DNA from 4 places in the Paenibacillus sp. FSL W8-1187 genome. Region 2 is predicted to be linked to each of the others. Evidence: riboswitches for the same ligand, from Rfam matches in the RefSeq annotation. Region 2 holds a riboswitch; each other region holds the start of a gene.
The links. Region 2 has a riboswitch for cyclic di-AMP ahead of NYE40_RS09940 (hypothetical protein). Riboswitches for the same ligand answer to the same signal wherever they lie in the genome.
Positions count from the first base shown of each region.

Region 1: it holds a riboswitch for cyclic di-AMP, as region 2 does, so the genes downstream of both, NYE40_RS00140 (3D domain-containing protein) here and NYE40_RS09940 (hypothetical protein) in region 2, are expected to answer to the same signal.
Region 3: it holds a riboswitch for cyclic di-AMP, as region 2 does, so the genes downstream of both, NYE40_RS01135 (C40 family peptidase) here and NYE40_RS09940 (hypothetical protein) in region 2, are expected to answer to the same signal.
Region 4: it holds a riboswitch for cyclic di-AMP, as region 2 does, so the genes downstream of both, NYE40_RS15975 (C40 family peptidase) here and NYE40_RS09940 (hypothetical protein) in region 2, are expected to answer to the same signal.

Region 1 covers NZ_CP150181.1:22,209-30,077, forward strand. Annotated here, with positions in the region: gene NYE40_RS00105 (stage 0 sporulation family protein) at 1-579, shown strand, start outside; gene NYE40_RS00110 (DNA replication initiation control protein YabA) at 635-1,036, shown strand; gene NYE40_RS00115 (tRNA1(Val) (adenine(37)-N6)-methyltransferase) at 1,118-1,903, shown strand; gene rsmI (16S rRNA (cytidine(1402)-2'-O)-methyltransferase) at 1,869-2,738, shown strand; gene NYE40_RS00125 (AbrB/MazE/SpoVT family DNA-binding domain-containing protein) at 2,847-3,101, opposite strand; gene NYE40_RS00130 (HD domain-containing protein) at 3,376-4,692, shown strand; gene NYE40_RS00135 (TatD family hydrolase) at 4,706-5,479, shown strand; cyclic di-AMP (ydaO/yuaA leader) riboswitch at 5,660-5,883, shown strand; gene NYE40_RS00140 (3D domain-containing protein) at 6,120-7,274, shown strand; gene rnmV (ribonuclease M5) at 7,422-7,869, shown strand, end outside.
Region 2 covers NZ_CP150181.1:2,327,775-2,335,643, reverse strand. Annotated here, with positions in the region: gene kdpB (potassium-transporting ATPase subunit KdpB) at 1-1,544, opposite strand, end outside; gene kdpA (potassium-transporting ATPase subunit KdpA) at 1,575-3,242, opposite strand; gene NYE40_RS09940 (hypothetical protein) at 3,448-3,885, opposite strand; cyclic di-AMP (ydaO/yuaA leader) riboswitch at 4,048-4,246, opposite strand; gene NYE40_RS09935 (universal stress protein) at 4,575-5,231, shown strand; gene NYE40_RS09930 (NAD(P)/FAD-dependent oxidoreductase) at 5,329-6,747, opposite strand; gene NYE40_RS09925 (endo-1,4-beta-xylanase) at 7,487-7,869, opposite strand, start outside.
Region 3 covers NZ_CP150181.1:236,012-243,880, forward strand. Annotated here, with positions in the region: gene NYE40_RS01115 (hypothetical protein) at 1-338, opposite strand, end outside; gene NYE40_RS01120 (alkaline phosphatase) at 353-2,419, opposite strand; gene NYE40_RS01125 (M15 family metallopeptidase) at 2,524-3,207, opposite strand; gene NYE40_RS01130 (deoxyribodipyrimidine photo-lyase) at 3,257-4,768, opposite strand; gene NYE40_RS01135 (C40 family peptidase) at 4,901-5,404, opposite strand; cyclic di-AMP (ydaO/yuaA leader) riboswitch at 5,410-5,568, opposite strand; gene NYE40_RS01140 (hypothetical protein) at 5,804-6,031, opposite strand; gene NYE40_RS01145 (hypothetical protein) at 6,285-7,133, opposite strand; gene NYE40_RS01150 (M1 family metallopeptidase) at 7,162-7,869, opposite strand, start outside.
Region 4 covers NZ_CP150181.1:3,675,306-3,683,174, forward strand. Annotated here, with positions in the region: gene NYE40_RS15955 (UxaA family hydrolase) at 1-494, opposite strand, end outside; gene NYE40_RS15960 (UxaA family hydrolase) at 656-994, opposite strand; gene NYE40_RS15965 (LacI family DNA-binding transcriptional regulator) at 1,157-2,167, shown strand; gene fosB (metallothiol transferase FosB) at 2,423-2,845, opposite strand; gene NYE40_RS15975 (C40 family peptidase) at 2,945-3,436, opposite strand; cyclic di-AMP (ydaO/yuaA leader) riboswitch at 3,441-3,574, opposite strand; gene NYE40_RS15980 (glycosyl hydrolase family 18 protein) at 3,888-5,198, shown strand; gene NYE40_RS15985 (AraC family transcriptional regulator) at 5,424-6,305, shown strand; gene NYE40_RS15990 (glycoside hydrolase family 27 protein) at 6,429-7,715, shown strand.

The sequences.
Region 1 (7,869 bases), 2.3 Mb from region 2:
GAAGAGAACCGTGGCGCCGCCCAGAACGCCTTCGCGACTTGCTTGGACAAGATCCGCGCGCACGGCCTCAAGATGAAGCTGGTCGATGTCGAATTTACGTTCGATCGCAACAAGATCATTTTTTACTTCACGGCCGAAGGCCGGATCGATTTCCGCGAGCTGGTCAAGGATCTGGCCAGCGTATTCCGGACCCGGATCGAGCTGAGGCAGATCGGAGTCCGCGACGAAGCCAAGATGCTGGGCGGCATCGGACCTTGCGGACGCGTGCTCTGCTGCTCGTCCTGGCTCGGCGACTTCGATCCGGTGTCCATCAAGATGGCCAAGGATCAGAGTCTCTCGCTCAATCCGACCAAGATTTCCGGATTATGCGGCAGGCTGATGTGCTGCTTGAAATTTGAGCATGATAACTACGAGAGCATCCGGGAAGAAATGCCTTCCGTCGGCAAGACGGTCGTCACCTCGCATGGAGAGGGACGCGTCACCGGCATCAATGCCTCGTCCAAGAAGGTGTTCGTCCAGCTCTTCGATCAAGGCGGACGGCCGAAGGAAATGCCGATCGACGAGGTTGTAGTCAAGTAAGGCCGGCGCCAGCCGGGCTTGAATGATTTGCAGCAAAGCTCTGGGGTGTGAGTTCTTGGACAAAAAAGATCTTTTCCTGCATTTGGAGGAGCTTGAAGCGACGGTTGGCGCCTTCCATCGAGAGCTGGGAGAGCTGAAGCTCAGCGTCAAGCAGCTGCTCGAAGCGAACCAGCAGCTGACGATCGAGAACCGCCAGCTGCGCAAGGTGCTCAAAAAAGAAACGAATCCGCACGGAGAACGGCGCAAGGCCGATCCGGCCGGAGCGGCGCAAGCCGTTACTGCGGCGGCGGCCGTCCTGACGGACGAAGCGGATAGGGAGGATGCGCCTGCAGTCGGAGAAGGGCATGACAATCTGGCCCGCCTTTATTACGAAGGATTCCACATCTGCAACGTGAACTACGGTCATCTCCGCACCGAGGGAGACTGCCTGTTCTGCCTCTCCTTCCTGAACAAATAACCCTTCCAGGACCCGCTTGCGGGTCCTGTTTGTCGTCATGGACCATTTATGATTTTATCCTGGAAGGAGAAGCTATGCATCATGGAGCTTGATTTGCTGCCCAGCGAAAGGCTGGATGATCTATTGACCCATCGGCTCCGCATCATCCAAAGCCGGGAGGTGTTCAGCTTCTCGATGGATGCGGTGCTGCTGGCCCGCTTCGCCGGCGTGCCGAAGCGCGGCCGAATCGTCGATCTGTGCACCGGCAACGGCGTCGTGCCGCTGCTGCTCTCGACCCGCTGCGAAGCCGGCATCGACGCGGTGGAGATCCAGCCGCGCCTGGCGGACATGGCCCGGCGAAGCGTCGCCCTCAACGGGCTCGAGGAGCGGATCCGGATCGTCGAAGGCGATCTGCGGCTGCTCGCCAAGCAGCTCGGCTACGGCAGCTATGACGCGGTGACGGTGAACCCGCCTTATCTGCCTCCAGCGAGCGGCGACCGCAATGAAAATCCGCATGTGGCGGCGGCCCGCCATGAGATGAACGGCACGCTCGAAGAGATCGTCGAGCAATGCGCGCGCCTGCTCCGCACCGGGGGGCGAGTCTCCATGGTCCATCGTCCGGGTCGCCTGATCGAGATCGTCTCGGCCATGACCCGTCACAAGCTGGAGCCGAAACGGATCCGTTTCGTCCATCCCCATGCCGGTTCGGAGGCCAACATGGTGCTGATCGAGGCTGTCCGCGGCGGACGCCCGTCCGTGCGCCTGCTTCCGCCGTTGATCGTGTATCAGGACGACGGGCAGTACAGCGACGAGATCATGGACATTTATTTTCATCAAGGAAGGGGGAAGCCGGATGCAGCTGCAGAAGAGCTTCGAACCGACGGATAAAGGAACGCTGTACCTGGTGGCGACGCCGATCGGCAATCTGGAGGACATGACGATGCGGGCGATCCGCATCCTGAAGGAAGCCGCGCTGATCGCGGCGGAGGATACGAGGCAGACGCGCAAGCTGCTCAGCCGCTTCGAGATCGACAACCGCATGGTCAGCTATCACGAGCACAACAAGGCGAGCAGCGGACCGGAGCTGCTGCGGCTGCTCGAGGAAGGGAGCTCGATTGCCCTTGTGAGCGATGCCGGCATGCCGGCGATTTCCGATCCGGGAGCGGATCTCGCGCGCGAGGCGGCCGCTCGGGGCATCCCGGTCGTGCCGGTGCCTGGAGCGAACGCCGCTTTGTCGGCGCTGATCATGTCGGGGCTGTCGACGGAGCGCTTCACCTTTGCGGGATTCCCGCCGCGGGACAAGAAGTCGCTGGAGAAATGGCTGGAGCCGCTGAAGGCGCTGCCGGGAACGCTGCTGCTGTACGAGTCGCCGCATCGCATCCGCAAGACGCTGCCTGCGCTGCTCGAGCGGCTCGGCGACCGGGAGGCGGCGATGATCCGCGAGCTGACCAAGCGCCATGAGGAAGCGGCGCGGGGAAGGCTGTCCGAGCTGATCGCCCATCTGGAGGAGCAGGAGCCGCTGGGCGAATACTGCCTCGTCATCGCCGAGGGGGAGGCGGAGAAAGTCGAGGCCGGCACGGAATGGTGGCATGCGCTGGAGCTCGAGCAGCATGTCGAGCATTATGAGCGTCTTGGCCAGGACCGCAAGGAGGCGATCAAGCAGGCGGCCGCCGACCGGGGCCTCTCCAAGCGCGACGTCTATAATGAAGTCATGCGTAAATAAAAAAAGACCTTCCTGAGCCGCGAGCGGTTCAGGAAGGCAAGTAAGGAGTATAAAAAGGTTAGAAATACCTTGGGTTAAGTTGCTAAAACCTAGTATACCTGATTTATTCTATTTTGTCACAGGGGAAGGCATTTCGGAAAGGCAAGAATTGCAGACGATCTTTCCTTTGAAGTAAGCGACGTTCTCCGCGTTTCCGCAGAAGATGCAGGCAGGCTCGTATTTCTTGAGCATGATGCGCTCTCCGTCCACGTAGATCTCCAGGGCGTCCTTCTCCCCGATTCCGAGGGTGCGGCGCAGTTCGATCGGGATGACGACGCGTCCGAGCTCATCGACTTTACGTACAATTCCGGTAGACTTCATCATAGGGCAACTTAACCCCTTTCGTAGGTTCATGTATCGTCATGTTTCGACAAAAAGCTACTTTTTATGATCCCTATCATACCAACCATTCCCAAAACAGTCAACCTGCCTTTTTGGCCGCGATTCGCGAAGAAATAAGGCATTGCAGGCGGTACAAGGGGTTCCAACTTAGGCTATCTTACTATAGACAAGTTTCAATTGGAAATATATTTGCGACATCATTCGACAAAAACCTGGGGTTTTTGTCGAAACTATGAACAGAAAGCAAGGTGGGGCAATGGCGAGGCTGGAAGAAGAAAAGGTGTTCAAGGATCCTGTCCATAAGTATATCTACGTGCAAGATCAGCTGATCTGGGATCTGATCGATACGCCGGAATTTCAGCGGCTGCGGAGGATCCGCCAGCTCGGCACGACCTACCTGACCTTTCACGGGGCGGAGCATAGCCGCTTCAGCCATTCGCTGGGCGTATATGAGATTACCCGCCGGATCATCTCGCAATTCGAGCGGAGCGAGTACCCGGATTGGCCGAGGGAAGAGAAGCTGCTCTGTCTGTGCGCGGCCCTGCTTCACGATCTGGGGCATGGACCGTTCTCCCACTCGATCGAGGAAGTGATGGAGTTCGACCATGAGGAATGGAGCTGCCATATAATAGAGGGAAAGACGGAAGTGAACCGGCTCCTGCGCACGGTGGAGGCCGATTTTCCGAGCAAGGTGGCCTCGGTCATCCGCAAGAACTACGAGAAGCCGATCGTCGTCAATCTCGTCTCGAGCCAGATGGACGCGGACCGGATGGATTACCTGCTCCGGGACGCCTATTTTACCGGAGCCAACTACGGCACGTTCGATCTGGACCGGATCCTGCGCGTGCTGAGGCCCCATCAGGGGCGGATCGTCGTCAAGGGGAGCGGGATGCACGCGGTGGAGGATTATCTCATGAGCCGGTATCAGATGTACTGGCAGGTGTACTTCCATCCGGTGACCCGCAGCTCGGAGATCATCCTCCGGAAAATCTTGCTTCGCGCCCAGGAGCTGTGCCGCTCGGGCTATCCGTTCGGGTGGATTCCGGATCCGATCGTCAAGCTGTTCCAAGGCCAGCTCGATGTTCCTTCCTACCTGAAGCTCGACGAGGCGCTCGTGCAGACGGCGTTCGTGGCATGGACGGAAGAGGAGGACAAGCTGCTGTCGCAGCTGTGCTCGCGGTTCCTTCATCGCAAATTGTACAAGTATATAACCTTCGAGAAAGAGCATGAATCAGAAGCGCAGCTGTGCTTCGAGGAAATGGCGGCGGCGGGAATGGATCCGGGCTATGAGCTTGAAATTGATTTCCCGTACGATCTTCCTTATCATGTGTATCGATCCGCGACCGAGGGCCTGACCGATGGAGGAAGGGGCAAGCCACCCATCCTGCTGCTCGAGCCGAGCGGAGCCGTAACGGAAATCTCGCTGCGCTCCGATGTCGTTCCCTCGATCACGGGCATGCACCGAGGCCATTACCGCCTGTATTATGATGAAGAAGCCGCCGGACGGATCCGGCATAAGCTGAAGCCGCGTACGGCGGCCCGTCTGGGCTTGGAGCAGAGCGGCGAAGCATGAAAGGAGTCGAACCATGAAAGGAATCATCGACACGCACACCCATATGGACTCACCGAAATTCGACAACGACCGCGCCGAAGCGATTCAGCGCGCGCGGGAAGCCGGCGTGGAGCTGCTGTTCAATGTCGGCTTCAACCGGGAAACGATCCCGACGACGCTGGAGCTTGCCGAATCTTATCCCTTCGTCTACGCCATCGTCGGCTGGCATCCGACCGACACGGCCGATCTGCGCGAGGGCGATCTGGCCTGGATCGAGTCGCTGATGAGCAATCCGAAGGTCGCCGCGCTCGGAGAAATCGGGCTCGATTATTACTGGGACACCTCGCCGAAGGAGGTCCAGCAGCAGGCGTTCCGCGACCAGATCGCGATCGCCAAGCGATGCCGCAAGCCGATCGTCATCCATAACCGCGACGCCCATGAGGATGTCGTCCGCATCCTCCGCGAGGAGAAAGCGGAGGAGGTCGGAGGCATCATGCACTGCTTCTCCGGCAGCTGGGAAACGGCGAAGCAGTGCCTCGACATGAACTTCTACATCTCCTTCGGCGGACCGGTCACGTTCAAAAATGCAAGGGTTCCCAAAGAGGTGCTCGCGCAAGTGCCGATGGACCGATTGCTGCTCGAAACGGACTCTCCTTACCTCGCTCCGCACCCCCATCGCGGCAAGCGGAACGAAACCTCTTTCGTCACGCTCGTGGCCGAAACGGCTGCGGAAATAAAAGGTAAATCTGTAGAAGAAATCGTTTCCATCACATCGGCAAATGCAAGAAAATGTTTCCAAATTTCTTAAAATGGCGTGATATCGGATGAAAAAAGACTTGTGGAGGAGAAAGATTGACCTTTCCTTGAATAAAACGTCCGTCATCGCCCGAAAACCCTCGATTTTGAATCTCAGAGGATTTTATCGTGTCTTTACAATCGCTTGAAGGAAACGGTATGATTCAACACAGAGCTTTGAGTGATGCAGGATTTTCATCATTCGCTTAATCTCCCCGAACGGGGGGAGCGGGGGAACCATCGCAGCAGAAGGGGACGCAAGCCGTACATACCGAAGGGATGACGCTTGACCGCCAGACAAGCTGTACTTTTCCAGGGGTGAATTCGCCGGGACCACGAGCAGGGTCCTTGAGCCGATAGGGCAGCTCTCTTGCCCGAACCCGTCAGCTAACCTCGTAAGCGCATATAAGAGAGATCAACCTCGTGCTCCACTTCCACCTGATCGTGACCACCCGGGAAGCCACGAAACAGATCCTCTGTCGACGGCTTCTTTTTGTTTGAATAATGAATTATACGTCGACATAGGGTTAACGGTGGAGGTGAGGCGAGGCTGCCAGCGGCGTGCTGCTCGGCACGTACAAAACCTAATAGTCGCGTCTTGAATTATCATGCGTAACACGAGGCGGCGGGGCTATGTAAGGAGGACCGAAGAAGTGGGCGCTATCCCTTTAAAGGAAACCCATGTACAACGATCATCCAGCAAGTCTTTCCAATGGCGATGGAAGCATGACAACCTGCGTTTGATTATCCTTAGCATAACGATCTCACTCGCAATGACTTTCATGTTTTTGGTGTTGCTGAAAGGGACGTCGGAAAAAAGCGTCTCTCTGGTGCTGAACGGGCAGGAGAAAATCGTAAGCACGAGCCATTCCTCGCTCCAGCAGCTGCTGGAGGAGCAGGCGATCGCGGTCGGACCGCATGACGAGCTGTCGATTCCGCTCGGCGCCGCGCTTCAGGAGGGCGACCGCATCGTGATCGACCAGGCGGTGCCGGTGACGATTCTTGCCGACGGCAAGGCCCTGCAGGTGAAGACCACCAAAAAGACCGTGGAAGCGGCGATCGGAGAATCCAATATTGCCGTACGGGAGCAGGATAAAGTATTCCCGAGCTCCGAAAGCAAGCTGAAAGCCAACATGACGATCCGCGTCATGAGAATCGACAAGCATCAGATTACGACCAAGCACGACATCCCGTTCACCGTCGTCCGCAAGCAGGACGCTACCCTGGAAAAGGGGCAGCTCAAGATGGTGAAGGCCGGCCAGAACGGCCAACTCGTCAAAACCTTCGAAAAGGTGTACCAGGACGGCAAACTGGTCACGAAGACTCTGCTCGCCAAATCCATGGAGAAACAAGCCGTCAGCAAGGTCGTGGCGGTGGGAACCAAGGAAAAGCCCAAACCGAAGCCAGCGGTCCTGACCGCGGCATCCTCATCTCCAGCCCTAGCTCAGACCAAATCCGGTCTCGATCTCAAAGCCAAGAAAGTTCTCACCAACGTTACCCTGACCGCGTATACCGCCGGATTCGCCTCCACGGGCAAATCCAAAGGCGACCCCGGTTACGGCGTCACCGCCTCCGGAGCGAAAGTGTCCGAAGGGCGCACCATTGCAGTCGACCCGGACGTCATCCCGCTGGGATGGTGGGTGTATATAGAAGGCATCGGCTTCCGCCGCGCCGAAGATACGGGCGGAGCGATCAACGGCAAGAAAATCGACGTGTTCTACGAAAGTGAATCCTACGTGAAAAAATTCGGCAAGAAGCGAGGCTATACGGTCTATGTCCTTGGACCGACCAAGCCGAAGCTGAGCTGATCTTTTGCGAGCGGGCCCGCTGTTTTTCAGCGGCCCGTTTTGGGCGTTTATAAGGAAATAGCGGGGAGTAAGGGACGGCGAAAGGGTCAAAGCTAGTTGTGATCTTTTACCCTGTCGCAAGCAAGCGGAACCAAAGGAGACAAGCCAGTGATCAAGGAAATCATCGTGGTCGAGGGCAAGGACGACACGACGGCGGTCAAGCGGGCCGTCGAGGCCGATACGATCGAGACGAACGGCTCGGCTGTCGGCGAGGAGGTGCTCCGCCGGATCGAGCTGGCGATGGAGCGGCGCGGCGTCATCATCTTCACCGACCCCGACCACGCCGGGGAACGCATCCGCAAGATCGTCTCTCAGCGCATTCCCGGCTGCAAGCATGCGTTCCTGCCTCAGGAGGACGCCCTTTACCGCGGAGACATCGGCGTCGAGAACGCTTCGCCGGAGGCGGTGCGGCGCGCGCTCGCATCCGTGCGTACGGAAGGCGCGGCCGGCGAGCCGGAAATCACCCATGCCGATCTGATGGAGGCGGGGCTGCTCGTCCATCCGGATGCCGCGCGGCGCCGGCTGCTCATGGGCAATCGGCTCGGCATCGGCTATT
Region 2 (7,869 bases):
CCGTCCCCGGTCATGGCGACGAGCTTGCCCTGAGCCTGCTCGCGCTTGATGACCGCGATCTTGTCCTCCGGACGGCTCTCGGCGATGAAGTCGTCGACGCCGGCTTCCCGGGCGATCGTCTGCGCGGTCAGCGGATTGTCGCCGGTGCACATGATCGTGCGGATGCCCATCTGGCGCATCTGCTCGAAGCGCTCCTTCATGCCCGGCTTGACCGTATCCTTCAGGTAAATGAGGCCGACGATCTTCTCGTCCACGGCGACCGCGAGCGGCGTGCCGCCCGCCGAGGCGATACGGTCGCTTTTCGCGTCCAGATCGCTCGGAACGTCGCCGCCCTTCTGCCTGGCCCACGTCTTGACCGCGTCGACCGAGCCCTTGCGCACGCATCGTCCATCTGCGAGATCGAGGCCGCTCATCCGCGTCTCGGCGCGGAACTCGATCCACTCCCCGCCCTCGGCCAGCGCCGGGTCCGCCGACAGCCCCATCTTGCGGGCCAGCTCGACGACCGAGCGGCCTTCCGGCGTCTCGTCCTTGACGGAGCCGGCGAGCGCCCACTCGGCGACGGCCGTCTCGCTCCAGCCGCCGACGGAGACGAACTCGCTCGCCATCCGGTTGCCGTACGTGATCGTGCCCGTCTTGTCGAGGATGATCGTGTTGATGTCGCCGGCCGCCTCGACCGCCTTGCCCGACATCGCGATGACGTTGAACTGCGTCACGCGGTCCATGCCGGCGATGCCGATCGCCGACAGCAGGCCGCCGATCGTCGTCGGGATGAGGCAGACGAGCAGGGCGATCAGCACCGGCACCTCCAGCTTCACCCCGAGGAAGCCCCCGAGGAACGGCAGGCTCGCCACGACCATCAGGAAAATAAGCGTCAAGCTCGTCAGCACCGTGCTGAGCGCGATCTCGTTCGGCGTCTTCTGCCGCTTCGCTCCCTCGACGAGAGCGATCATGCGGTCGAGGAACGACTCGCCCGGATCGCTCGTCATGCGGACGCGGATCGAGTCGCTGAGCACCTTGGTCCCTCCGGTGACGGAGGAGAAGTCGCCTCCCGCCTCCTTGATGACCGGAGCGGACTCGCCGGTGATCGCGGACTCGTCGACGGACGCGAGTCCCTCGATGACCTCGCCGTCGCCGGGAATCCACTGGCCGGCCTCGACGCGCACGACATCGCCCTTGCGCAGCTCGCTCGCCGGCACCTCCTTGAGGCCCGCCGAGCCGCTCTCGCGGAAGGCGACGACGTCGCGCTTGGAGCGCTTGAGCGAGTCGGCCTGCGCCTTGCCGCGGCCTTCCGCCAGCGCCTCCGCGAAGTTCGCGAACAGCAGCGTCACCAGCAGGATCGCGGCGACGACGACGTTGAACCAGGCCGGCGTGCCGCCCCCGAACGCATCCGGGACGACGGCGAGCAGCAGCGTGACGGCGAAGCCGATCTCGACGACGAACATGACCGGGTTGCGGACCATCACCCGCGGATCCAGCTTCAGGACCGATTCCTTCAGAGCCTGGCGGACGATCGGTCCGCCAAGCGTCGATCTATTTTGGCTCATGGCTAGCTCTCCTCTTTTCTGTCCGTTCGGCTATGGCTTCAGCGTCAGCTGCTCGGCGATCGGCCCCAGCACGAGGCTCGGGAAGTACGTCAGCGCGCCGACGATGAGCACGGTGCCGAGAAAGACGGCGCCGAACGTAGCCGAATCGGTGCGGAACGTGCCGATCGTCTCCGGCACGGCCTTTTTGGCGGCGAGCGAGCCCGCGACCGCAAGCAGCGTGATGATGGAGACGTACCGCCCCAGGTACATGACGATGCCGGTGCTGAGGTTCCAGAACGGCGTATTGTCGCCTAGTCCCTCGAAGCCGGAGCCGTTGTTGGCCGCGGACGACGTGAACTCGTAGAGCGCCTGGGTAAGGCCATGGTAGCCCGGGTTCGAGATCGTATCGGGATAAGCATAAAGAGCGGCGGCCGTCGGCAGCAGGATGAGCGCCGGCTGCACGAGCAGCGTCAGCGCGATCAGCTTCATTTCGCGACCCTCCAGCTTCTTGCCGAGAAACTCCGGCGTCCGGCCGACCATCAGGCCGGAGAGAAACACCGCCATCAGCGCGTACAGCAGCACGTTCATGAGGCCGACGCCGGAGCCGCCGAACACGGTGTTCAGCATCATGTTCATGAGCGGCACCATGCCGCCGAGCGGCGTGAACGAGTCGTGCATCGAGTTGACGGCGCCGGTTTCGGAGGCGGTCGTCACGACTGAATAGAGCGCGGATTGCGGCACGCCGAAGCGGGTTTCCTTTCCTTCCATGCTTCCTTGGCCGGAATCATAGCCGAGCGCCGCGATCGCGGGGTTCGCCTCCTGCTCGGCCGTCAGCGAGACGCCCAGCATGACGACGAACAGCAGCGCCATGGAGACGAACAGCACCCGCCCCTGCTTCGGATTGCCGACGAGCTTGCCGTACGCGAACGGCAGCGCCGTCGGCACGAGCAGCATGAGCAGCATCTGCAATAGGTTGCTGATCGCGTCGGGGTTTTCGAACGGATGCGCGGAGTTGACGCCCATATGGCCGCCACCGTTGTTGCCGAGCTCCTTGATGGCGAGCAGCGAGGCGACCGGACCGCGCGCGATCGTCTGCTCCCCGCCCTCCAGCGTCTGCGCAGCGGCAGACGGCTCCAGCGTCTGCGGCACGCCGAGCGCGACGAAGACGAGCGCCAGCACAAAAGCGATCGGCAGCAACACCCGCGTGATCGAGCGCACGAGATCGACGAAGAAATGGCCCATCGGCTTGCCGGCCAGCCCTCTCATGAACGCCATCGCCGCGCACAGCCCCGTCGCCGGCGAGACGAACATCATGAACACGATCGCGATCATTTGGGACAGATAGGATAAGCCGCTTTCGCCGCTGTAATGCTGCAGGTTCGTATTGGTCATGAAGCTGATCGTCGTGTTGAACGCGAGCCGCGGCTCCATGTTCGCGATCCCGCTCGGATTGAGCGGGAGATAGGCTTGCGTGCGGAAGACGGCGTAGACGAGCAGCAGCATGACGCCGTTGCTGACGATCAGCGCCGCGGCGTAGGCTTTCCAGCTCTGGCTTCCGGGGCGGATGCCCCCGAGGCGGTAGATCAGCCGCTCCGCCGGGCCGAAGACGCGGTCGAGGCCGGTCGGCTCCAGGCTGTAGGCCCGATAGAGATACAGCCCCGCCGGCTTGGCCAGCAGCAGCACGAGCAGCAGCGTGATTGCGATGGATAGTCCTGCCATCATGGGAGGTGGCTCCTTCTTGGGTCAGAATTGGTCGGGGTGAAGTAAGACGTAGACGAGGTAGAGGAACACGGCCGCGACGACAACCCACAGGAGCGCGATCATCGTTCCTCGCGTCCTTCCTGCGCCTGCTTGCCGCACCAGGCGAGCAGGCCGAGCATCGCGGCGGTCAATCCGATCAGCAAGGCGAGCATGCCGATATCCATCATGTGAATGGCTCCTTTTCCTTGTCTTGGCGGGCTTCGTCCTGAATGAGGTAAAAGACGTCCTGCCCGTTTGTATGAATGACATAATCCGCTCCGAGCGACTTGTAGACGCCGCCCGAGCCGCGGCCTTGCGTGACGACGAAGATGCTGCGGCCGGTCCAGCCGCGGAAAATCTGCACATAGCGGCAGCAGAGAGCGAGGCTGCTCTCGAACAGGTAGACGTTGCCGCATCGGCATTCAGGCGCCGGATTGCGGTCCTTTTCGGCCGTATCGATTTGCATGATTCGACCTAAGCCGAGGCGCTCCAGCCGCTGCCTTTCGCGGCGGCTGTTGACGACTGCGGCGCAAGGAATCCGCATGCGCTTCAGCTGCATCAGGAAGCGTTCGCCGGCCGCTGTGGCCGGCGAGACGAGTATCGTTTCGGGATCGAGATCCATGGTGGTTCTCCTTCGGGTGGCGAGGGCGGCGGACGGCTGCGGACCGGGATCCGCTTTGGAAAAAAGCGCGCAAAAAACCACAGAGGCAGCGGCCCCTGTGGTCTTGGTCAGATCACAAGCGTCATCATCCTCTCTCCCGATCGGAGCACGGCGCGCTATGGCGCGCGCCGCCTCCTGCGCTTACGAGGTTAGCTGTCGGATTCGGACGGTGAGAGTCGCCCTACCCGAGGGAGACGGATTCCATGGATCCGCTCCCCCAGGATTCACCCCTGGAGCCGCGGCGGCCGACTCTCACATCGGCGGCCGCAGGCTCCGCTTGGTTCCCCCGTTTTCCATTTCGGAAACTCAGCGTTGTCAAAAGCTGGTCTGGCTAGCTGAGACGAATCTTACACCCGGACTTTTCGGAAAGTAAAGCCGGGCCAGCGGCGAAAATCCGGCCGCGATCGCGCTTGTCGAGCAAGAAAGGCCGATCGATCTCCATTTCTCTCTCTGAATCTCGCTCATTCTCTCGAATTCATCTCGACGCATGCCAAAAACCCGCCTCCATCGCCGATTTCATTCTCGGCAAACGAAGGCGATGGTCGCGCTTACATGAAGCGGGACGGCTGAATTCCGCCTGCGCCGCCTTTTACAGACCGCCCTCTCGTCGCGTAGGATGAGCAGCAAAAAAAAGCGAAGGAGCAATTGCCATGCCCAAATCGGAACACATCCTCGTCTGCCTGTCGTACGGCCCGCACGGAGAGCGCCTCATCCGCCGCGGCGCCGAGCTTGCCGCGGCGGCGGGCAGCCGCTTGGTCGTCCTGAGCGTGGTGTCGGACGTCGAGGCGGCGCCCGGCTCGGCGCAGGAGGAATGGCAGCGCGTCTGGCGCGAGGCCGCGGCCGAAGCAGGCGCGGAATTCCGGGCGGTGCCGTCCGCAGGCCGCAAGGCCGTCGACGTGATCGCGCATACGGCGATGATCGAGCGCATGACGCAGATCGTCGTCGGCCAGCCCGTGCCGACGCGCTGGGAGGAGCGGTTCCACGGCTCCTTCGTCGACGCGCTGCTGCGCCGGATCGGCCAGACCGATCTGCATGTCGTCGCCGTGCAGCGGCTGGACGAGGAGCTGGAGCGGACCCATGAGCGCGGCGTCCGCGTCGCGGTCGCCGCGCGGGACGGCGGCTACGTCATCCAGAGGACCTTGGACAAGAATGGATGCTCCGGCGTCTTTTTCCGCAGCCGCGATACCGAGTTCGAGCATGGCCTGCTGAAGCTCAAGGACGGCAGCAGCCGCAGCCGCGCCTTCAAGGTGCGTCACGGCGCCGTCGTCGATCCCGAATTCCCGGCCTTCTGGCGGAGCAGAAGCTAGGGCGTGTTTGCATAACCCGAAGCGGGATTGCAAACACGCCCTAAGGAGACGTTTTTACGCGATTTTTATTTGGCAGACCGGGTCGCCGGGCGTAAGATCAGCTTAACGAATCCATCCAGCCCGTGAACTCCAGCTCGTCGTACCGGTAGAACTGATCCAGAATCCGCTCGCGATCGTCGAGGAACAGCCCGCCCGCGACCTCCGACACGAGCTTCGGTATCGCATGGCGCATGCCCGACAGCGCGGAGGCGGATAGGCCGCAACTGATCATCGCGGAGTAGTTGAACGTGTGAAGGCCGTGCAGCCGCGACGCGCCCTCCTCGTCCCGGCTCGTGAAGGCGAAGCCCGGCGTCAAATACGGATGGGCGTCGAGCACCGGGCTGGCGATGTCCGCCGGCGCCTCGTACCGGTCGCCCCAGCGGGCGATATGGCGCTCGACCAGCCGCAGCTCGGGACGCAGCGCCGGGTCGGTCAGCAGCCCGGTGCTGACGACGAGGAAGTCGAACGACTCCTCGCCCTGCGGCGTCGTCACGACGGCCCGCTCTCCTTCCGTCCGCACCGCGAGCCAGGGCGCTCCGACATGGAGCCGGAAGCCCGGCCAGGCGGCCGCCCGCTGGAACGTGTCGTTCGTCGGCGGCTGGTTGTGCTTGAAGAAATGCGCCATGACGGCGTACTTGTCCTCGTCGGACAGCCGCGGGAAATGCTCGATCATGCCCGAGTGCTCCATTTGCCGGATCGGATTGATGCGCGGCAGCTCCGGCCGGCGGACGAATACATGCGCCTCCGCGACGCCCGCGGCCAAGGCGAAGCTGGCGTTGTCGAACGCCGACGCGCCTCCGCCGAGCACGGAGATCCGCTTGCCGCGCAGCGCCTCGAAGTCAATCGCCTCGGACGTATGCGCGTACAGCTCGCGCGGCACATGGCGCGACACGAGCGGCGGCACATGCCACTCCCCGCCGCCCTGGATGCCGGTCGCGAGGATGACCTTGCGGGCGAGCAGCTGCGGAGCCGGCGCGCCGGGGCCTTCGAGATGGAGCCGGTAAAGGCCCTTCTCCAGCGGCTCGACGAGCGTCAGCCGCGTCTCGTTGACGACAGGCAGGTTCAGCACCCGGCGGTACCAGCGCAAGTAGCTCATCCAGTCCCCGCGCGGAATTTTGTCGATCGCCTCCCAGCCCTCCGCGCCTGCCTGCGCCTCCCACCAGGCGCGGAACGTGAGCGACGGAACGCCGAGATCGATGGACGGCAGATGCTTGGGCGTACGGAGCGTGTTCATGCGCGCGTACGTTTCCCACGGCCCTTCCTTGCCCTCCGGATTCTCATCGAGGACGATGACGTTCGAGACGCGTTCCTTCATTAAAGCAAATGCGGCTCCGAGTCCGCTCTGGCCGCCGCCGATGATGGCGACGTCATGCACATGGCCTTCGTCATGGCTCCTCGGCTGGACCCAGCCCGCCCCTCCGAAGGCGATATAAGACAGGTCCCGCTGGACCTGGGCGTTCAGTTGCTCTAGGCTCATCCCGCATCGTTCCTTTCTGCTGTTCCGCTTGCCGGCCCGGCGGCTGGAGGTCAGACTATCTGCCGCATCCGATTCGTCTTTTTGGCGACTAGACCGTTTCAACCCTTTATCGCGGCTCTCAATGTCTCCTTCATGTTATATTTTATCACATAATGCGTAAAGAGTTGCGGAAAGAACTTGTAACTCGCCGCCTTCGATTTGTGCCCGTTGACAAGAGCGGGACGATCCTGCTGATGGCTCATATCGCTTTGCGCAGCAAAAAGAGCCGCGCAAAGAGGGCGGCTCGGGGCTTGCCATCGTTCCTGATTCCAGCCTCTTATCGACGGTCATAACGGGCTCAGCTGCTCAACTTCTTCGTTTCGACTCCGTCTCACAATGGCGTTAGGGCGTGTTGATGACGACGCACCGCGCTCCCTAAAGGCAAAAATGGCGTTAAGACGCGCTGATGACGATGCGCCGCGCTCCCTAAAGGCAAAAATGGCGTTAAGACGCGCTGATGACGATGCACCGCGCTTCCTAAAGGCAAAAATGGCGTTAAGACGCGCTGATGACGATGCACGCTCGCACACTACCAGCTTGAATCCATTCCGTGTCTTTCTTTCAAAAAAAGCCTTGCCAAGGTCGCTTTCATCGACCTCGGCAAGGCTTTAGCTGTCTAACGCTTCTAAAGGAAGCTCGCTTTAACCGCCTCCACCGATCAAGAATGGACGATGTTCTGGTTAGGATCCTGCTTGCCCGATCAAGGCAGGAGCAGCTTCCAAACCGCGTGGAGAACGGCCGCCGCTTCGGCGCGGGTCAGCGCGCCGGCCGGATTCAGACGGCCGGCCTCGTCGCCGCGGACAAGTCCGGCCGCGACGAGCTTCTCCGCGTCCGCGCGGGCATAGTCCGCGACCTGGCCGGCGTCCTTGAAGCCGGCCAGTCCGCTGCCGCTGCCGCTGTCGAGCGGCCATCCAGCCGCCTGCAGCGCGCGCACGGTCAGCGCCATCATTTCCTGGCGGCTGAGCGGCGCTTGCGGCCGGAACGTGCCGCCGCCTTGGCCGCCGGCGATGCCGAGCTCCTTGGCGGCGCGCAGCTCGGCGGCGTACGGCGCGTTCGCCGGAACGTCGGCGAACGGAGCTTGCG
Region 3 (7,869 bases), 2.1 Mb from region 2:
CCGCTCGCGGCCGCCTCGCCGCCCGCTCCAGCCGCTTCGCTGCTCGCCGCTGCCGCTCCGGCCGCTGCCGGCGCCGCTGCCGCCTCAGAGCCGTTCGCGCCGCCGCGCGCCTCGCTGCCGCGCACCTCGCCGCCCGCCGCGAGCGAGCCGTCTCCGCTCTGCGCCGCCGCAGCCTGCGGCTCGCCGGCTGCGCCCGGCTGCGCCCCGGCAACGGCCATCGGCTCTCCCTCTAGAGGGAGAGCCGGGGCTCCGCAGCCGCCCAGCAGCAGCCCGGCCGCCGCGAGCCCCGCCACGATGGCGGAGGCGCGGCGCGGCACGAGGCTGCAGGCGCCAAGCACTGCGCTGCGGCTCCTCATCGGCTGAGGGAAGCCAGCAGCGAGTCGCTGGAGACGATCAATTTGCCGTTCTCGGTCTTGAACTTCAGGGGAACCGTCTGGCTGCCCTTTTTGGCGATGCCTTTTCCGTGATAGAGCACGAGCGTCGTTCCGCCGGCCTTGACGGTCGAGACGGCCGTTTTGGCATCGTACGTGCGGCTGCCGCCGAGCGAGCGCAGGAACCCGTCCAGCTCGATCCAGTTCTGCTTGGCGTCGAGCTTGCTGCCGTCGAGGCGCAGCCCGAGCGCCTGGGCCATGCCGAAGAATACGTCGGTATTGTCGAGCGTGCCCTTGAAGTACTCCGCTCCGGGACCATGCGCCATCAGCGGAACGTCGTCGGCCGAATGCACCTCGGTGCCCTCGGACTTCGGCAGCGTGCCGGTGTGCAGATACTTGTCCTTGTCCTCGGCCTTCGGATCGGCGAGCGTGCCGGGATTGGCGATGTAGGCGTCGCCCGACAGCACGGCCGGAGCCTGCGGCACGGCGCTGAACTTGTAGTCCTCATAGTAGTCCGGCGTCGCGCCGAAGACGACGGCCAGCTTGCGGTCCACGTCCGGCGAGTCCGGGAAGCCGTCCTTGTCGGCATCGACGTACGTCGGGAACTTCGACTGCTCGTACGTGCGCACCGCCTCGCGGCCGGTCTTGCCGTCGCCTTCCCAGTACGTGCCGGCGATGCTCGTGGAGTGGGCATGGTCGGCCGTCGCCACGACGAGCGTGTCGCCGCTGGCGTCGGCATAAGCGCGGGCGAGGCCGATCGCCTTGTCCATCTCGATCGTGTCGTAGGCGGAGCGCTCCCAGTCCATCGTGTGCAGCTGCTTGTCGATGCTCGCGCCCTCGACGACGAGGAAGAAGCCGTTGTCGTTCTTCTTCAGCACGTCGATCGCCTTTTTCGTCATGTCCCAGAGCGTCGGCTGGTCGGTGAACGACTTGAGCGCCGCCGCGTTGCCCGTGGAGCGGTCGTAGTACACATTCATGTCGCCGGTATGGAACAGGCCGAGCAGCTTGTCCGGCGTGCCGGAGCTTTTCAGGCCGGCCGCGCTCTCGACGAACGTATAGCCCGCCTTTTCAAAGCCGCCGATCAGGTCCTTCTCGTCCTTGCGCTTGGAGCCCGGCACGGACTTCGGCAGGAAGTACGCCGAGCCTCCGCCCATCACGACCTCCGGCTGCAGCTGCAGCATCATGTCGGCGATCTCGGCCTTGTCGGCGCGGCGGCGCGTATGGGAGACGACCGCGGCCGGCGTGGCGTCCTCGATCTCGGACGTCGTCACGATGCCGACGGACATGCCGCGCGAGCGCTTGAGCATCTCGGCCAGCGTCTCGACCTTCGGATCGTCGAGCGAGTTCTCCGTATTGTCGGGGTAGATGCCGAGCGCGTTCACCGCCGATTTATGGCCGGTGTTGTAGGCGCTCGCGCTGTTGGCGGAGTCGGTGACGAGGGAGTCCATGCCCGACGTCGTCACGACGGCGCGCTGCTCCAGCTTGTCCAGCTCAAGCAGGCCGTTGTACTTGCCCTCGGTCAGTCCCTTGGACATGACGCGGGCGATCGTGATGCTCGGCTGGGCCATGCCGTCGCCGACGAACAGGATGACGTTTTTCGCCTTGCGGCCGGCCTGCTCCGTATTCACGACTTCATACTGCACGGTGCGCTTCAGGCTGCCGGCCTGGACGGAGACGGAGACAGGGCCGGCCTTGGGGAAGGAGACGTCGCGGACGGTGAATTCGCGGCTCTTGGCGGTGGAGGTCAGCTCGAGCTTTTTGCCGAAGACGGCTTCGGGGCTCTTGCCGTTGATCGTGATGCGGACGGTCGAGGCGTCGCCCGTCCAGTCGTTCAGCTCGACGCGAAAATCGAACTTCGCGCCAGCGAGGAACTTGGCCTGGTGGATCGGGGCGATGTAGATGGACGGGGCGGCATTCGCCGTCTCCGCAGCTTCCGCGGCCGCGGCGGGCTGCGGGCCGAGCTCGGCGAGTCCGGCTCCGCCGACGGCCGTCGCGGCGGCCAGCATCGCCCCGAGCAGGATGCGGCTCGTCTTGCTTGATTTTCTCATCTCAAAAAACCCTCCCAAGAGAATTAGGTATGAACGAGTGCTCATCCGTTATCTTAAGAGGGCTTTATGCGGGGTTGTTTATCGGCAAATAGTTTATTTGTAAATTATTCCGCCTTCTCTGGCGGGCCGCTCGCCGTGCCGTCCGCGAGCAGCGAGCCGTCCGGACGGTTGCCGAGCTGCAGCTCGCGGATCGAGTAGCCGAAATCCATCTGCAGATGAGGGTTGTCCTTGAAGCCTTCCCAGTCGCCGCCCCAGCTGAAGCCGAGCCGCTTGGCCATGTCGGCGACCTCGAGCCAGTCGGCCCGGCCGTTCTTGTTGCCGTCGTACTCCATGTCCCAGATGATGTCGCCGGAGCGGTCCTTCAGGGCGAAGTCGATCGCGAGCCCGTAGTTGTGGAACGACTCGCCGCCCTTGGCATGGGTGACGATGCGGCCCTCGCGATCCCGTCCCTGGGCGTAGATCTCGTCCTGCTCGGCCTCGCTGCGGAAGCCGTCAGTGAACACGACGGCGATGCCGGCGGCCTTCGCCTGGGCGGTGAGCCGCTCGCTCGCCGCCCGAACCTCGGGATGCAGGCCGGCGACGGGCGGCACGTCGCGGTACAGGCCTTGCGGCACGATCTTGTCGAACGCCCGCGGCAGCTCCAGCTTGAGCAGGGCGAGCGTCCCGGCGGCCAGTCCGGCGACGATGAGCAGCCCGCCCAGCGGGCTCCGCTTGCGTCGCGGCTTGCGCCGGACGGCGGCGCGGGCGTCTGCCCGGGCGGGGGCTGGTGTCGGTCGAGGCATTCCCATGTGCGTCTCCTTCGCTGGCGTAGTCTTGGTTGCGCCTTGTCTATGTGTTCTAATGAAGACGATCGAGCGGGCGGGAAGGCTTCGCGAGCAGCCGCTTGTACGTCTCGATGGCGCGGGCGCGCGACGCCTTGAGGTCGACGACCGCCTGCGGCGAAGGCTCGTGCACGGCGGCGGCGGACCATCCGGCCCGCTCGGGCAGCCAGCGCCGGATGTAGGCGCCGTCCGGATCCCAGCGCTTGGACTGGACGACCGGATTCATGATGCGGAAGTACGGAGCGGCGTCGAAGCCGAGCGAGCTGCTCCACAGCCAGCCGCCGCGGTTCAGCGTAGCGTCGTAGTCGAGCAGCTGCTCGCGGAACCATCGCTCTCCCGCCGTGAACGGCGCCAGCAGGTTTTTGCACAGGAACATCGCCGCGATCATGCGCAGCCGGTTCGGCAGCTCGCCGGTCGTCCGCAGCTGCGTCATCGCCGCGTCGATGAGCGGGATGCCGGTGCGGCCTTGCCGCCATGCCTCCGCATGCCGCTCCGTCAGGCCGGACAGGTCGACCTGCTCCTCATAGCGGAAAAAGTCCGCGTCGAACCGCGCCTGGTACAGGTAGAACTCCCGCCAGGCGAGCTGGCGGATCCAGCTCTCCGCGCCGGAGCGCGCCGCCGCGGCCGACGGATCGCGCGGCGCGGAGCCCGGGCCTTCGCCGCTGCCCGGCAGCGCCAGCTCGAGCTGGCCCGCGGCGTCCGCCCGCCAGTCGGCCGCTCCGCCGAAGGCAAGCGGCTCGCGCCCGTCCTCGGTCCGGGCGGCATCCAGGGCGAGGCCGTAGGCGCGCCGGGCCGACAGCGCGCCGACGTTCAGCCAGCGCGAGAGGCCGCTCCCGGCATCCAGCGCGTAGCGGTCGCGCAGCTCCTCGTACGCCTGCAGGCTGCCGCCGAGGAACCGCTCCAGCTGCCGCTCGGGCCGCTCGTCCTCCGGCACGGGGGCCGCGAGCAGGCCGGCCAGCTCGCCCGGCACGCTCCAGCTGCCGCCGCCGGAGAGCCGGGCGATCGGCAGGCCGCCGGCAGCGACGGCCGGAGGCGGCGCGAGCCGCGAGCGGACATAACCGTTCCACGCCCGGTAGAACGGCGTGAACACGCGGTACGGCTCTTTTCTTCCCGTCTGCTCCTGGAATGCGTCCAGATCGGCGAGCGGCACGTCCTCCAGCGCCGTCCAGCGCACGCCCCGGCTGCGGCAGACGGCGGCGAGCCGCTCGTCCCGCCGCCGCGCATAAGGCGTATGGTCGGCGGTGACGACGACCTCGCGGATCGGCTCCCGCTCGAGCAGCTCGTCCAGCACGAGGGCGGGATTGCCGTGCAGCAGCTGCAGCTCGGCTCCTTGCGCCGCATAATCCCGCAGCAGCAGACCGGCCGCCCGCAGGAAATGCCGTCCGGGATGGGACTCGGCGCGGCCGTCCCCGAGCTGCGCCGGGTCGAGGATCAGCGCATGGATGCCCGGCATGCCAAGGCTGGCGGCGTAGTCGAACGCGCGCAGATCGCCCGCTCGGAGATCCTTGCGGTGGATGAACAGATACATGTCCTTGCCTCCTTGGATCGGCCGCGGCCGATCATGCTCTTTCCGTACTACCCTGCCGGAATGCAAACAAACCGCAGCAGGCGCTCCGAGGGGAGGCTTGCTGCGGTCTGCTCGTCCGACTTCGAAAGGCTTTTAATCGACGTCCGGACCGCCGTCCGGCTGGTCGGCAGCGTCGTCCGCGTACTTCTCGAACGTCTTTTCGTCCATGACGCGGCGGGCGGACATATAGCGCTTGGCGTAGTAGGACTCGCTCAGCTCGCTGATCGTCACGCCTCGGCTTGAGGAAGCGTGAGCGAACTTGCCGTCGCCGACGTAGACGCCCACATGGGAGACGCCCTTGCCGCTCGTATTGAAGAACACGAGATCTCCCGCCTTCAGGTCGTCTTTGGCGACCTTCTTGCCCATGGCCGATTGAGCCGCGGACGAGTGGGGGAGCGTGATCTTGAACTGCTTGAACACGTAGGACGTGAAGCCCGAGCAGTCGAAGCCTTTCGAGGTGGTGCCCGCCGACTTGTACGGCGTGCCGATGACGTCGCTGATGACGCCGTCCATTTTGGATCCTGCCGATGCGCTTTGCGCGCCTGCCGAGAACAGCAGGGCAAGTCCGAGTGCGATTGCTGCGGCTTTCTTCTTCAAAGCTGAAGTGCTCCTTCCAGAGCCTACGAGGTTAGCTGTGGGGTTCGGTTGAAGGTTCCCTATGATTTCTCGGCCTTCCTGCCTTGCGGCGAGGAGGGCGAAATCAATTCACCCTGAGATGGTTCCCCCGTTTCCATAGTCATGGAACTCGGCATGTTTGAACTGCTTCTGGAAGTGGTATTCTTTTCTTTAAGCTATTTTCCTCCCTTTCCCGACATTTTCTCATAATTCTCATGTTGAAAGAGACAAATGACAGCGCTTGCTTCGGGGGCTGGAGTCGAATCGACGCCTCTGCCGGCGGGCCGCTTCGGCTCTGCCGCATCGAAAAAAAGCGCCCCTCGCGAGGGGCGCTTTTGCGGTCGGCGCGTCGTTCGCGCCGGAGCGATCCGAATCGGGGGATCAGGCCGTGTACAGCGAGTTTTCCATCAACGTGAGCAGCTTCGTGCGCATGCCCATCAGGCGGGTCAGCGCGGCCTCGCTGAGGTCGAGCCCTTCCGGGCGCAGGCGGGCGTGCTCGCTCTGCAGGGCTTCCAGCTCCTGCGCGTTCCGGTAGGCGCCGGCGCGGTCCAGCAGATCGCCGGTCGCTTGATGCAGCTGCTCGTAGTAGGCGTAGATTTTTTCGGTCATGGTCAATCTTTCCTCTCTCTCTAAAATGAAACTCTCCTCTAGCATGTCCTGCATTCGATGGCTTCTATGCTCCATTAAAGCTGCGGATGATGATCGTACGATCATCGGCAGATGAAGGTTTGGTGTTCGCGGGGCGGTGCCGGGGCGGCGCTGCGCGGCCGGCCTGGATGTTATATACACCGCATTCGGGTCCGAAAAACAAGACAAAATTGTCAGAGAATTTACACAATTATAGGATGGACATTCGGATTTGTCAACTAACCTGACGTCCTCCGGCATCTGGCTTGTCGGACCAGCAGCTGTACTGCGCGGAGAGGATCCAGACGTCGATCAGCGTGCGGACGAAATGATACCCTTGCTGGATGACGATGGCGGCAAGGCCGGCCCAGGCCATCGCCCCAGCGCTGACGCCGGCTTGCAGCAGGCCCGACAGCAGCAGCAGGACGAGGCTGACGCCTGCCAGCGGCAGCAGGCGGCGCAGCGCCTGGCGGAAGCTCGCCCCTGCGCCCAGGCCGCTTGCCGCGCCGAACTGCAGGCTGAGGATCAGCACATGGAGCAGTCCGATCCAGAGCAGCCACGCTCCGGCCCAGGGCAGCGCGTCCGCGGCCAGCTGCGGCAGCGAGCTGTAGTGCTGGAAGCGTTGGAAGCCCTCCCGCGCAAGCCAGACGGCCGGAGCGAGCGCGAGCGTCAGCTCGGCGGCAGCGAGCAGGATGAACGGCTTCCAGCAGACGCGGATGCCCTCGAGGAAGCGCGTGCCTCCTTCGGCTCCGGATTCCGCGGCATGCCGCACGGAGTAGGCGAGTCCGGCGCTCAGCAGCGGACCGAGCAGCAGGCGGGCGAGCAGCAGTCCGCCCAGCAGCCACAGATACGGATGGGCCAGATCCGTCTTGAGCAGCCGGAACTGCGACTCCGCCCAGAAGATCGCGTCTGCGCCGGTGGCGGCTCCGTCCGCCCCGGGATAGCGCTGCACGAGCGGGCGCACGACGGAGTCGACGAGCCGGTACAGGAAGAAGCCCCACAGCAGCCGGTACAGGAACAGGAAGGCGGCGATCGGCAGATGCTTGACAGTCAGCCCCCAGCCTTGCTTGAGATAGGTGGACACGGGATCACGCTCCTTTCTTCCGCCGCCCTCACCAGGCGAACGCTCCTGCGAGCCATTCCAGCGCCTTGACGATGCCGAGGCTGATCCGCACCCGCTGGTCCGCCGGCGCCTCGGCGCGCAGGAAGTTGTTGATCTGCCGGTTGTCCAGCACGTTGAGCCGATCCGGATCGACCGCCGCCCACAGCAGCGGGGAGGAGGAGGTCAGCTTGAAGCTCGTGTCGGCCTCCACGCCGTCCCACATGCGCTCGATCGTCCGTCCGTCGGCGAAGCGGAAGCGGATGTTCACCGGGCCGTATACGCCGTCGAGGCGGCGGATGACGACCTGCGACTCGTAGCCGGGCTTGCCGCCGCCGCTTTCCAGCGGGGAGACGCGGATCGAGTCGACCGCGTAGTCGGCCGTCTGGCCGCCATAGACGAACTGGCTGAAGTAGTCGTCCCAGCTGTCCTTGGTCACCTGCTCCACGACCCGCTTGAAGTCGGCCGTCGTCGGATGCTTGAATTTGTACTGGTTGAAATACGTCCGCAGGATCTTGTTCATCATCGTCGGTCCCGTCCGCTGCTCGATGCCGGTCAGCACGAGCTTCGCCCGGCTGTAGACGTTGTCGGCGTAGCGGCCATGGGAGCCGTACGACCAGGACAGCAGCTTGAGCGGAGCGGGATCGGTGACGTAGCTCGCCTCCAGCGCGGTGCGCGGCTCGACGCCGTACTCGCTTTCCATGATCTTGTCCTCCGAGTA
Region 4 (7,869 bases), 1.3 Mb from region 2:
AGCGCCGGATTGGAGGCGAGTCCCGAGGTCGCGTCCGAGCCGCCGCATTTGACGCCGACCTTCAGCTTGGACAGCGGCACCGGCTCCTGCCGCAGGCGCATCAGGCCCGCCTGCAGCTGCCGCGCCAGCTTCGCGCCATGCTCGATCGCCTTCACCGAGCCGCCGACGCTCTGGATGTCGAACCATTCGACCGGTTTACCGGTAACTCGAATGGCGTCGGCCAGCTGCTGCGGATCGACCACCTCGCACCCGAGGCTGACGATCAGCACCGCGCCGACGTTCGGGTTCGCCCCCGTCCCCGCCAGCACGCTGAACGTGCGGTCCTTGTCCGCCCCGATCTGGCTGCAGCCATGCGGATGCGGCACGGCGACCGCGCCCGGCACGAGCTGCGCGATGCGGCTGCACACCTGGTTCGAGCAGATGACGGTCGGAATGATGAGCAGATGATTGCGGATGCCGATGTCGCCGTTCTCCCTTCGGTAGCCCATGATCATGGGCGACGCTGCCCCTGCTGGCGAGGTTGGCGACGCTGGCGAAGCGCCGGCGTCTGAAAGCTGCGCCGCGTCGGCGCTTGCCTTTGCTCCTTGCGATCCAGCCGCCGCCTGGCTTCCAGCCATCATCGCTACGGCCTTTGCGGCCGCCTTTTCGTCTGCGCTCATTCGTTCGCTCCTCCCGTTCCTGAAGCCGCAGCCTGGTCGCCGCGTCCGCGGATACCCTCGATGTTGTGCACATGGACGTGGCGCCCCGCCTCGATCGCCGTCACGGCGCGGCCGATCACTTCGCCGTACTTGCGCACCTCGTCGCCTGCCGCTACGGCCGCGATCGCGATTTTGTGGCCGAACGCGACCGGCTCCGCGACGACGACGCTTCCTTCCCGCCCGCCTGTCTTGTAGCGGATCGTCTCTCCTGCCGCCACATCCCGCAGCGCGGTCGCGACATGGTCGCGGACATCCATGACGATCGCGTCCGCTCCCGCTTCCAACGCATGCTCCATGCCTTCTCCTCCTCTTTGCGCCGGCAGACGACTTGGATCGGCTGGCCGCGCTCCTCGATTTGGGTTATCGGTAACTCAAATGTAAGCGACCTCATGCTTGCTGTCAATAGACCGCATTGGCTACAATGATTGCAGCTTGTAAAAAGGGAACGGGGGAGCTTCATGGTCACCATCTACGACATCGCCCGCGTGGCCGGCGTCTCCGCCATGACAGTGTCGCGGGTCATCAACGATACCGGCCGGATCAGCGAAGCGACGAGAAAGCGGGTCCGGCAGGTGATGGAGGAGCTGCAGTACGTGCCGAACTCCAACGCCCGCAGCCTCGTCCTGCAGAAGACGAACATCCTCTCCCTGCTCATCGCCGACATCGCCAACCCGTTTTATACGACGCTGGCGCGGGGGGCGGAGGATGCGGCCAAGCGGCTCGGCTATCGGCTGCTGTTCGGCAACAGCGACGAGGATTACGGCAAGGAAAAGGACTATGTGGACATGATCCTCTCCACGCGCGTGGACGGCGTGCTGTTCGCTCCGGCCGGCGACGGCTCCGCCCCGCATCTGCGGCTGCTGGAGCAGCACCGCATTCCCTATGTGCTGCTCGACCGGGACGTGCCCGGCATCCAGGCGGACCGCATCCTCGGCGAAAGCCGCGACGGGGCGCGCCGGCTCGTCGAGCATCTGATCGGACTCGGCCACGAGCGCATCGCGCTGGTGAACGGATCGGAGGACGTCTCCACCGCGCGCGAGCGCCATGCGGGCTATCGGGACGCGCTCAAGCTGAACGACCTCCCGTATGACGAGACGCTCGTCCGCCATCTCGACTATTCGGACGGCTTCAATCCGAGCGATCTCGACCCACTGCTGGCGTTGAGCTCCCCGCCGACGGCCATTTTTGCCGCCAACAACTTCCTCGCGCTCGGCGTCATCCAGTCGCTGCGCGAGCGCGGCCTGGCTGTGCCGGACGATCTGTCGGTCGTCTGCTTCGACGATCTCGGCTTCGCCAGCATTTTGAGTCCGTTCCTGACGGTGGCCGCGCAGCCGGCCTATCAGTTCGGCGCGCTCGGCCTGGAGCGCCTCGTCGACCGGATCGAAAACGGCGACGGCAGCGGCCCGCGCACGCTCATCCTGCCGGCGGAGCTGATCGTGCGCTCGTCGAGCCGCAAGCGAGAGCGATGAAAGCAGCTGCGCGGTAGGCCTGGAGCCTGGAGCGGCGCTGCCGTTCGCGAATCCGAGCGGCGAGAAGCCGCGGCTCTGCCGTTCGCGAACCCGAGGAGCGAGAGGCTGCGGCGCCAGAGGCGGCCATGCGACAAGGGGCTGTCCCGACGTCCGTTTCACGGATGCCGGGACAGCCCCTTGTTCCTTTCTGTCCGCGAGCGAGGCTTCTAAGCGCTAACGAAACGACTGCGCGGGCCTATGAGCCATGCGGAGCCTCTAGTCAAAAAACTCCATATGCGGCTTGGTCTGGCGATAATAGGCCATCCGGTCCGCCAGCGTGCCGGTATGGAATTCGAACTTGTGGCCGTCGGGGTCTGCGAAGTAGACCGAGCGCCGGTCACGCTCGTCCCGCTCCCGTCCCGGCAAGATGTCCGCGCCGATGCGCCGCAGCCGGGACACCGCCTCGTCGAACTCCTCCTCTTTAATGGAAAAGGCGATATGCGTATAAGACAGACGGATCTCCTCGCGCGGGAGATCCTTTTCTTCGTTCAAGGCGAGCCACAGACCGTCCAGATCGAAATAAGCGGTCGACCGTCCGCGCACGAGCAGCTTCGCGCCGAACGCCTCCCGATAGAACGCGATCGACCGCTCCAGCGACGAGACGCTGAACAGCAGATGATTAAGGCCTTGCAGCTTCATGATGGACTCCTCCTCCTCCTGTATCGCCAACGGCTCCCCTGCGGGTCCGGATGCAAAAAGTCCCGGCAGCCCAAGCTGCCGGGACTTCAACGACCATGCTTATTCTTCGCCGGCGACGTCCTCGCCGTCGTCCTCGCCGATCATCTTGCTGTAGTCCTCGCCGGTGACGACGCGGCGGGCGGTGACGTACCGCTTGGCGTAGTAGGAATCGCTCAGCTTCGTGTAGCGCACGCCCTTGCTGGAGGCGTGGGCGAACTTGCCGTCGCCGACGTAGATGCCGGCATGCGAGATGCCGCGGCCGCTCGTATTGAAGAAGACGAGATCGCCGGGACGAAGATCGTCCTTGTCCACTTTGGAGCCGACCTGAGCCTGCGACTTGGACGTGCGGGGCAGCTTGACGTCGAACTGGTTGAAAATATGGCGGACGAAGCCGGAGCAGTCGAAGCCGGCTGTCGTCGTGCCGCCGTATTTGTAAGGCGTGCCGATGACTTTTTTGATCGCGCTGTCGAGATCCGGCGTATTCGCGAACGCGCTGCTGCTGAACGTCAGAAGCAGAACCAGGCCAAGCATGGACAGGATGACTTTCTTCACAAGTTGCTTCTCCCTTCGGATGCCTACGAAGTTAGCTGTGGGTTCGGTTGAAGGTTCCCTAGAATCCTCTCTTGCAAGATTCATTCACCCGGTATGGTTCCCCCGTTTTTCTTCTCGAAAATTCGGCATGATGATTCATCATTTTTATTAAAGGTTAATATTCGTAGTTTTTTGTCGAATCCCTGCCCGGGAAATATTAGAAGTCCCTCATCAAATCCCTTACTTTTCTCATAAATCAGCCTAGGCCCTTCTGCTCATATCATCGAATGGACGCGATTTTCGCCCCTGTCCTCCTGCCCAGAGGAAGAAATGGATATTTCCCCCTGCCATTCTGAGAAACTATCCTTTAAGCGTTATGAATTTAATAGGATAATAGTGGAACTCTTCGAGTGAAAGGAGGCCGCCTGCCGAATTCCGCTTTTTTATCCTACTTTTGAAAAGGAGGACTTTCATGTCCGCAAAATCCCGCACTTCCACCCCCCGCTTCCAGGCTTTGCGCGCGCTGCTGCTCGCCGTGTTCCTGATCGGCTCGATCGTGCCGGGCTCGCTCGCCGTCCGCACCGCCCATGCCGCCGATGCCTGCACCGGCGTCTCCGCCTGGTCGGCCTCGGCGATCTACACCGCGGGCCAGAAAGCCGTGTACAGCAGCACGCTGTACGAAGCGAAGTGGTGGACGACGAACGAGCGCCCCGACCTGTCCGGCCCATGGGGCGCATGGAAATCGCTCGGCGCCTGCTCGTCCGCTCCGACTCCGACGCCGACTCCGACCAAGACGCCTTCGCCTAGCGCGACGCCGACTCCGACGCCCGGCGCTCCGGGCGGCAAGATTACCGGCGCCTACGTCGCCGACTGGCATTTCCCGAACGTGAGCACCGTGCCGGCCGAAAAGCTGACGCATGTGTTCTACGCCTTCGCCGACGTGGCCAACAACGGCGTGAGCGGCGGCGACGCCTCCAAGCTCGCCCAGCTGACGACGCTGCGCAGCAAAAATCCGAGCCTGAAGGTGCTCGTCTCCGTCGGCGGCTGGGGCCGCTCGCAAGGCTTCGCCGGCGCGGCCTCGACCGACGCCAGCCGGACGGCGTTCGCGAACAGCGCCCTTTCCTACATCCGCGCCAACAAGCTGGACGGCGTCGACATCGACTGGGAATACCCGGCCGCCGGCGACAAGCAGAACTATACGCTGTTCATCCAAAAGCTCCGTTCGGTGCTTGACGCAGGCAGCGCAGCGGACGGCCGAGGCAGCAACAAGTACCAGCTGACCGCCGCCGTAGGCGCTTCGGACTACGGCCTCGGCAACATCGACATCGCCGCCGTGCAGCCGTCGTTCGACTTCCTGAACGTGATGACCTACGACATGCAGGCCGGCTCGGGCACGCATCATACGGCGCTTTACAACTCCTCGCGCGCCAGCTACAGCGTCGACACCGCCGTCAAGCTGCTCAAGAGCAAGGGGCTGCCCGCGTCCAAGCTGGTCATCGGCGGCGCGTTCTACTCCCACGGCACGGCCGACTATACGTACGACGAGCTCAAGGCCGGCTTCATCAACAAAAACGGCTGGACGCGCCAATGGGACGATGCGGCCAAGGCTCCGTATCTGACGAACAGCGGCGGCGGCTTCCTCAGCTACGACGACACGCAGTCGCTAGCCGAAAAGGTCAAGTACCTGAAAGCGAACAGCCTCGCGGGCATCATGTTCTGGGAGTACGGGCAGAACTTGGACGGCGAGCTGCTGGGAGCGATCCACACGGCGCTGAATTCCTGACCGCCTCGCCCGGCATGACGGCAGGCGCGGAGAAATGCCGCTGGTCCAAACGGACCTGCGGCATTTTCGCCTTTTCGCCTGCCGCGGCTCGCTTGACGCGCGGACGCATCGTCTCCGGCGGCTTGCCGCCGCTCGTTTTTCTCCCAAGCGCCTACCGCAGGTGGACAGCGCCGCCCGTCCGCTTTACGATGGATTCATTCAGCATGGAGGAAGGGACGGGCGCATATGGCGAGAAACGAGGGCTACGGCATCTACGGGTTCCGCTTCCAGGAGAGCGCGGAGCTGCCGCTTTGCAGCCTGTTCGCGGTCGGCCGTGAGGCGATCGACTCGACGGACTACGACTGGGACGGGGAGAAGAGGACCGACGGCCCGCTCCTGCTTTTCCAATATACGACGAGCGGCGAAGGAATCTACGAGAGCGGCGGCGAACGCCGGCTGGCGGCGGGAGAAGCGTTCATGACGGAAATTCCCGGGCGTCACCGCTACCGCTATCCGGGAGGAAAGGAGCCGTGGGAGTTCTATTTCGTTCTCCTCCGGCCGACGCATGCGCAGGGCTTGTGGGACTACGTCAAAAGCAGGACCGGCCCCTTTCCCCGCCTGTCGGCGGACAGTCCGCCGATCCTGCTGCTGCGCGATCTGTTCCAGCGCGCCAGCGCGGGCGGAATATCCGATCCGTTCGTCGCCTCCTCCTGCGTGCACGCCTTTCTCGTCGAGCTCTGCCGCTGGGCGTCGACCGGCGCCCGGCCGGAGACGGACTGGCCCGCTGCGATCCGCGAAGCGGCCGACTGCATGCGGACGCGCTATGCCGACATGATCAGCCAGCATGAGCTGGCCGACCGAGTCGGCTTGTCCCGATTCCACTTCGTCCGCAGCTTCGCCCGCCATGCCGGCGTGACGCCGGCGCAGTACCTCGCCCGCGTGCGCATCCAGAAGGCCGTGGAGCTGCTCGGCTCGACGGACTGGAGCATCGAGCGGATCGGCGCGGCTGTCGGCTACAGCAGCGGCAGCTATTTCATCAAGGCGTTCCGCAGGCTGACCGGCCGGACGCCGGGCTCGTTCCGCCTGGGCGGCGAAGGGCTTCCCTACAGCCGCATCTTTTTCGACTGAGCCTCTCGGAGCAAGACAGCAATTTCATGCTATTGCCTGCGTGAAATTGTCGTAGTTGGCGCCGGGACGCGTCGAGTATAGTTCAAGAAAGAACGCTGCTTGATGCGAAAACAGGAGGAAACGATGAGCCATCTGAACCTCGCGCCGACCCCGCCCATGGGCTGGAACAGCTGGGACTGCTACGGCGCAGCCGTCACCGAGCAAGAAATCCGCGGCAACGCGGAATACATGGCCGAGCGGCTGAAGCCGTTCGGCTGGGAGTACGTCGTCGTCGACATCCAGTGGTACGAGCCCGGAGCGAGCAGCTCCCTCTACCGCAAGTTCGTTCCACTGGAGATGGACGGCCATTCCCGCCTGATGCCCGCCGCGAACCGCTTTCCGTCCGCCGCCGGCGGCAAAGGCTTCCGTCCGCTCGCCGATTACGTGCACGGGCTCGGCTTGAAGTTCGGCATCCACATCATGCGCGGCATCCCCCGCCAGGCAGTCCATGCCGCGTCCCCGATCCTCGGCAGCGAGGCGACGGCGCGCGACATCGCGCATCCGAACTCGATCTGCCCGTGGAACACCGACATGTACGGCGTCGATCCGCGGCACGAAGGCTCGCAGGCGTACTACGACTCGCTGTTCGAGCTGTATGCGGAGTGGGGCGTCGACTTCGTCAAGGTCGACGACATCGCCGCGTCCCGGCTGTACGGCGCCCATCTCGAGGAGATCGCGCTGATCCGGCGGGCGATCGACCGCTGCGGGCGGCCGATCGTGCTGAGCCTGTCGCCCGGACCCGCGGCGGTCGAGCAGGCCGAGCAGCTCAAGGCCGGAGCGAATCTATGGCGCATCACCGACGACTTTTGGGACCGCTGGGAGCTGCTGCTCGACATGTTCGACCGCTGCGAGCGGTGGCAGGGCCTCGGAGCGGACGGCGCCTGGCCGGACTGCGACATGCTGCCGCTCGGCCATATCGGCATCCGCTCCGTCGACGGAGGCGGCGCCGACCGGCTGACCCGCTTCACGCGGGACGAGCAGGTGACGATGATGACGCTCTGGTGCCTGTTCCGCTCGCCGCTGTTTTTCGGAGGCGAGCTGCGCGACAACGACGCGTGGACGAACAGCCTGCTGACGAACCGCGACGTGCTGCGCCTGCACCGGAGCAGCAGCGGCGCCCGGCTGGTCAAGCGCGAGGGCGGCTCGATCGTCTGGGCGGCGGACGGCGACGGCGGCAGCTTGTACGCGGCGCTGTTCAACGTCGGCGAGCGGGCGGCGGCCGTCGAGGCGACGCTCGCCGAGCTCGGAGGCGCCGGCGCCTTCACGGCCAAGGAGCTGTGGAGCGGCCGGTCCGCCGAGCTTGCGGACGGCCGGCTGAGCGCCGAGCTGCCTCCGCACGGAGCGGCGCTGTACCGGCTCGATCCCGCCTAGCGGGGAGGCAGTCCGTGGTTCAGGCCGCGGGCTGAGCGGGCTGCGCCGGGGCGATCCTGCCGGCGGGAAGCCGGCCCGAGCGGGCTGCGCTGCGGCGATCCTGCCGGCGGGAAGCCGGACCGAGCGGCGGGCCGCCCTCGCATGGAACGGCGCT